Regions from separate parts of the Paenibacillus sp. TC-CSREp1 genome, predicted to be linked through region 1. Evidence: a T-box and tRNA genes for the amino acid it is inferred to sense, from the RefSeq annotation. Region 1 holds a T-box; the other holds one or more tRNA genes.
What was found. A T-box is a leader RNA that pairs with one kind of tRNA and senses whether it is charged. The one in region 1 lies ahead of ACQSGY_RS13340 (valine--tRNA ligase), so its partner is inferred to be a tRNA-Val.
Positions count from the first base shown of each region.

Region 2: it encodes a tRNA-Val, which carries the amino acid that the T-box ahead of ACQSGY_RS13340 (valine--tRNA ligase) is inferred to sense. The anticodon was not compared.

Region 1 covers NZ_JBNOKM010000008.1:26,194-29,619, reverse strand. Annotated here, with positions in the region: gene ACQSGY_RS13345 (LysM peptidoglycan-binding domain-containing protein) at 1-723, shown strand, start outside; T-box leader at 888-1,171, shown strand; gene ACQSGY_RS13340 (valine--tRNA ligase) at 1,336-3,426, shown strand, end outside.
Region 2 covers NZ_JBNOKM010000001.1:242,193-245,618, reverse strand. Annotated here, with positions in the region: gene ACQSGY_RS01120 (GNAT family N-acetyltransferase) at 9-452, opposite strand; tRNA gene ACQSGY_RS01115 (tRNA-Val) at 1,180-1,252, shown strand; gene ACQSGY_RS01110 (M1 family metallopeptidase) at 1,466-3,426, shown strand, end outside.

The DNA of each region.
Region 1 (3,426 bases):
ATAGGAAGTAGTTTAGAGAATGCAATGGGAAGCAGTTTAGAGAATGCAACGTCATCCAGTACGGAATCTGCTGTGCCGCTCCGTTCAGAAGAGGAACGGAAACCATTGGAGGCGCATGCGCCCGAGGTATGGCACTTTGAGGAAGCAAGGTCAGGCGGTCAGCAAGGAGAGCAGGATGCTGGCAGTGCCCCAGCTCAGGTGCAGACAGAGAACTGGCAGGATGTTTTTTCCTCCTCTGAAGCAGTTAACGTAGAAGTGGAGCGGATTGTAACGGAGACCGCGGAAGAAGAGGCTTTGCTGCAGAATGAAGAATCTATTCCTGAACCAATCGCCGAGGCGGAAGACAAGCCGGAGCTGAAGGTTGCTTTTGGCAGCAAAAAAGAATCGTCAACAAGATCTGAAGAAGGAGTGGGTATTTCCTCACTGTTAGCCTCGTCTGGCCGCAGTGCTCGCGAAGCTGATGGAGAGCGTACGGAAGAGGCTCCTGCTGGAGCGGTTCCTGAAGATGAGAGCCAGACCGAAGAGGTTGAGTGGAAAAATCTGTTCCTCGGCACCATTGTAGATCAGAATCCGTTCCGCAAAGTGAAGCTCTGCATTGTGCAGCGTGAGGATACACTTGACGCTATTGCTGATCGTTATCAACTCAGTACCCGAGAGCTGCAGCTGTATAATCGTTTGACAGAACAGGTTGTTGAAGAAGGACAAATTCTGTATATACCTTAAATCCACTTGCCGCCGAAATTGGCAGCCAGAACGCCCGTAATCCTTTGCAGGGATTGCGGGTTTTGTTTGTTTTCCAGCGAATTCTTTTCTCTACATTCAGGTTCCGCTGCTGCCAGGTTGACTATCGTGCACGAGCAAGGTATGATGTGTTTAGGTTTTTTTGAATAATGACGTGGATCGGGAGTAGTAGACAGTATGACCTTTCAGAGAGTGGGATCGATGCGCTGTGAGATTCCGCAGGAGCCAACTGATCGAAGTCGCCCGGGAGTTGCCTGTTTGAGCACTTGAGGTGCAAGCTTTTTATGGTTTTTAACCTCGGAGGTAGGATGGGCCGGTCGCAGCCGTTATCTGCTTGAAGTGTCACGCCTGAATCAGAGGATGAGTTGTTTGTCCTGCTGTTTGCGTGAAACAAAGGTGGTACCGCGAAAGCTAACCTTTCGTCCTTTGAGGGATGAAAGGTTTTTTTGTTTTTTTTGGCTTAATGATGATTTTAGGTGCTTTAGTGATGATTTTAGGTGCCCTAATGATGATTTTAGGTGCTTTAATCAAGGTTTTAGGTGCTTTAATGATCGTTTTCGAGGCCATGATGATGAAGTAACGGAGGAATGACACATGTCTGAACAAAAAAAAGCAACAACAGAAATGCCAACCACATATGATCCGAAGGCGGCAGAAGACAAATGGTACTCCGCATGGACGGAGCGTGGTTATTTTCAAGCGGGCAAGCGCAAGGATGCCGAGCCGTACACGATCGTAATCCCACCCCCGAACGTAACGGGTATGCTTCATATCGGGCATGCACTCGACTTCACACTGCAGGATATCCTCATTCGTACAAAGCGCATGCAGGGTTACGACGCTCTGTGGCTGCCGGGCTCTGACCATGCAGGTATTGCTACTCAAACGAAGGTGGAGCAGAAGCTTCGTGAAGAGGGTTTGACACGTTATGATCTGGGACGCGAGAAGTTTCTGGAGAAAGTATGGGACTGGAAAGACCAGTATGCCACAACCATTCGTCAGCAATGGGGTAAAATGGGGCTTTCGCTGGATTATTCACGTGAACGTTTCACGCTGGATGAAGGTCTGTCCAAAGCTGTTCGTAAAGTCTTCGTACAGTTATACGAGAAAGGTCTCATTTATCGCGGTAAACGCATTATTAACTGGGACCCGGTAAACCGTACGGCACTTTCGGACATTGAAGTTGAATATAAAGAAGTTCAAGGACATCTCTACCACCTGCGTTATCCGCTCAGTGACGGAAGTGGTTACATTACCGTGGCAACGACTCGTCCGGAGACGATGCTTGGTGATACCGCTGTTGCTGTTCACCCTAAGGATGAGCGCTATGCAGACATGATTGGCAAAACGCTTGTGCTGCCGATCCTCGGGCGCGAGATTCCGGTAATTGCGGATGACTATGTAGACAAAGAGTTCGGTAGCGGTGCGGTTAAGATTACACCGGCACATGATCCGAACGACTTTGAAGTAGGTTTGCGTCATAACCTGCCTCAGATTACAGTCATGGACGAAAGCGGCACGATGAACGCCGAAGCAGGCAAATATCAGGGACTGGATCGCAGCGAATGCCGCAAGCAGATCGTTGCAGATCTCAAAGAACAGGGTGTACTGATCAACATCGAAGATCATATGCATCAGGTAGGGCACAGTGAACGTACCGGAGCCGTAGTTGAGCCGTACCTTTCCACACAATGGTTCGTAGAGATGAAACCACTTGCCGAGAGAGCAATCAAGAAACAGCAAAGCGGCGAAGGTGTTAACTTTGTACCGGATCGTTTTGAGAAAACATATTTGAACTGGATCGAGAACGTTCGGGACTGGTGTATTTCCCGTCAACTGTGGTGGGGACACCGCATTCCGGCCTGGTACGATGAAGAGACAGGTGAGATCATTGTCACTGCTGAAGACCCAACAACGATGCCTGAGTACGCAGGCCGCAAGCTGAGACAGGATGAAGATGTTCTGGATACGTGGTTCAGCTCTGCGCTGTGGCCGTTTTCCACATTGGGCTGGCCAGAAAATACGGAAGACCTCAAGCGCTATTATCCAACCAATGTACTTGTTACCGGATATGACATCATCTATTTCTGGGTAGCTCGTATGATTTTCACTGCTTTGGAATTCACGGATGAGATTCCGTTCAAGGATGTTTTGATGCACGGTCTTGTGCGTGATGCTGATGGACGAAAAATGTCCAAATCGCTGGGGAACGGTGTAGACCCGCTGGATGTGATCGAGAAGTATGGCGCAGATGCGATGCGATACATGATCTCGACCAGCAGCACACCTGGACAGGACTTGCGTTTCCGGTGGGAGCGGGTTGAACAGGCGCGTAACTTTGCCAACAAAATCTGGAACGCTTCACGGTTCGCGCTGATGAATCTGGAAGGATTTACTTTCGAAGATCGTGATATCAGCGGCGAGCTTGGTACGGCCGATTATTGGATTTTGCATCGCCTGAACGAAACTTCCCGCGATATTACGCGTCTAATCGATGCGTACGAGTTTGGGGAAACAGGCCGTGTCCTGTACAACTTCATCTGGGATGATCTGTGTGACTGGTACATCGAATTCGCCAAGCTGTCCTTCTACGGAGAAGATCCGGTGGCGAAGAAGAAAACACAATCGGTCCTGGCTTATGTACTGGATCAGACAATGCGCCTGATTCATCCGTTCATGCCGTAT
Region 2 (3,426 bases), on a different contig from region 1:
CTGCGAGACTACAGACTTTTTCTCATACGAACGTGCAGAATATCGGCATCATAAAAAGGTTCCTCCGAGATCACTTCATACCCGAGTTTATCGTAAAATTTTTGTGCCTGACACTGGGCATCCAGCAGCGAATAGGTTAATCCAAGCTCACGGGCAAGCTCCTCCATCGCTAACAGAAGCACACGCCCGTACCCGAATGAACGGTAAGATTCCAGTACAGCAATGCGCTGCATTTTGGCGGTATCCTTGCTGTAATAGATCAGACGACCTGTGGCAACAGCCTGTCCGTCTTTGTACAGCAGTACATGATGCACATCAGGACTGATCACATCGTATTGATCGATTTCAAGTTCTTCGGGCACTTGCTGCTCAATCACAAAAACCTGACGACGTATTTCCAGCGCCTGCTTCAATTCTTCTTCTGTTGTGACATAATTAATCTCCGCTGCCAAATTCAATTCCTTCTTTCTGCTCCATGCGCACAAGTTCAGACTGCATTATACAAAAAAATGCTTTTCCTGTATAGTTAAGTTTGGTACATATTGGCATGCCGAAGGGAGGGGCGCGTATGGGAATGGCAGCAATAATGACGATTACACTGCTGATGTCAGCGGGCATGATTGCCTTGTTATATTACGTGACCAAGAAAGCCTACTCTCGCAAGTGGGATGAAGAGGAATGAGAGCACAAGGTCAATTCAAAATAGCGATTGTTTGTGTCTTTTCAGGGTTAAATTGGTCTCATATTGAACCCTTCATGTCATGGCAAAAATTCGGTGTTTCCTTGAGGAGAATAGACCTCCTGTACAACGGAATTGGAATACACATCCATCCACACGGGCAGTGATTCATTCTGTTCATTTGGCTGATGCAGCTGTTGGAATTGCACTGTATGTTCGTCCTTTTGCAATGTGCATCCGGTCAAGAAAGAGAGAAGAAGCGCAGATGTAGCGGCATAGGTGAGGCCTCGAAATAGCCTGTGCCGTGAATGACATTTTTTGCGGACTGCACCATGATTCGAAACGAAATATTTCATAGCGTTCACCTGCCTTCTGTAAAAGATTATACTTACCATTATTGTGCTCCGATTCCGGCAAATTATAACCAAATTAATGATTGACAATGAACGCGTTTACTTGGTATGATACTGTTACTTAATTGAACAAAATCTAATATACATGATCTGTTAGCTCAGCTGGGAGAGCACTATCTTGACAGGGTAGGGGTCAGTGGTTCGAGCCCACTACAGATCATACACGAAAAGCCTTGCTGCGCAAGGCTTTTTTTCTTTTTCCATACCTATATAGATATGTTGAAATGATGATTTGGGAGAGTTGGGGAACGATTGGGGACGAAATAGGCAAAGAATTCTTTTTTTAAACAAAACTTAAATCAAACCTAAATTTAACGTAAGATTGATCTCTTATCGTTGTATGTATACAACATATAGCAAAAGGAGAGAGAACATGCACGTTTCAAAAACCAAACCAACAATTACCCTTAAAAAGGTGATGCTGAGCACAATTGCCCTTACATTAGCGGCATCTCCGTTCGTCCATACCACTTCTGCTGCCTCTTCGAATTGGTCCAGCTTGAATGCCAGTGCCGAGACAACACAAAAAGCGTTCGAGATGCAGCAGGCTTCTCGCATGCGTTCACAACAGGCCATGTCTCAAGATCAATCCCCGATTCAGTATCAGATCAAAGCACGACTGGACGAAAAGGACATGACCATAACGGGGAACCAGATCGTAACGTATCGAAATACAAGCAAAGATACACTTCAAGAGCTGGTCATGCATACCTATGCAGATGCTAATCGATCCAAAGCAACACAAACGATCATGTATACAAGCCAGAATGAGCAAATAGCCAAAGAACACCCGGAGAAGAAAGCGTCAGATTTCTTGGGCGGGATAGATATTGTGAAAGTGTCTCAGCAGGAGGAGAAGCTTCTTTTCGATCACAAAAATCAGGCATTACGTGTGCAATTGAAAACGCCTTTGCAACCGGGTCAGTCTATTAGCTTCCAGGTGGATTATCGGCTTGACATTCCTTATGGCATGCAACGAATATCATACTACAAGGATCAGATCAACGGAGCACACTGGTTTCCGGTGATGTCTGTGTATGATGAGAATACACATCAATGGAATAAGACACCGTATAGCACTTCGTTCGAGAGTGATTACTATACTTCGTCCGATTTCGATGTTGAGTTCAATGTACCTGAGTCATATCAGGTGGTCATGCCGGGAGATATCACTTCCCAGAACAGTGCTGAACACGGACGGAAAGTGGTTACGGCGCGCGCCGCGAACACGAGAGAATTTGTTTTTTTCGCGGGTCCCAACTTAAAAGCAGAACGTGAGACGCGTAATGGTCTTACCGTAGAATATTTTTATTCGGGAGATGACTCTGCCAAAAAAGCTGCAGTGGACAAGTACATTGATTATGCATTTAAAGTCATCGCGTTTTACAGTGAGAAATATGGTGAATATCCGTATCCCGAATTTCGTGTCATTGAAACTTATGTGGATGGCTTTGGCGTGGAATATTCAAGACTAATCCAAATGCCGGAGCGTGCTGCGGAGTTGTCACCTGTAAACGATACCACATTTGTTCATGAGATAGCACACCAGTGGTTCCATGCTTTAATCGGGAATAACTCAGAAACGGAATCCTTTTTGGATGAAGGCTTTGCCGATTTCTCCACGGTGTATTTTTTAGAAAAGCAGGGAAATAAGGTAGGAGGGTTCAGATCAATTCAGCTCGATCCGTCACCTATTGATCTACCTATAGCTTCAACGAATGAACAAGTAGGAGAAATGGCTGATTATGTATTTTACCAAAAGGGTCGTCAGGCCATTTATCAATTATACCGCTCGGTTGGTGAACAAAAATTTGATGCGTTTATGAAGGAATATTTTCATCGCTTTGTCTACCAAAACGCGACAATTGATGGATTACTTGCTACCATTGAGGATGTGCTTGGTAAAGAACAGCGTCAGGACATGGAAAAAGCGCTGATTCAGCCTGATTTTGAGCTTAAGCAGGAGTATCAAATGTCCGAAAAGGAACTTGCAGCCTATATGCATGATGCCTATCAACCGCAGTATGAAGCCGTAGTGAACAGCATTCCAAATCTGCCTTACGAAGTGATGATTCGTTTAATGGAGAAGTCCTTTCGAGGGGAGCCATTAACCATTGTACTTGGAGATCAGGTGAGCAAAGCAGCAGCGAAACAACAGGAACAAGCGACCAGCCAGTTAACTCAAATTTTTGATGTATTTGGCATAAAATACGATGTAGTTCGGGATCGAAAAGAGTTGAAGCAGAAGCTGAAAGGAGAGATTGGCAGCAGTAACCTTATTCTTGTTGGTAATGCGAAGTCGAATGGTATTGTTCAAGCTTTGAAAAAAAACAT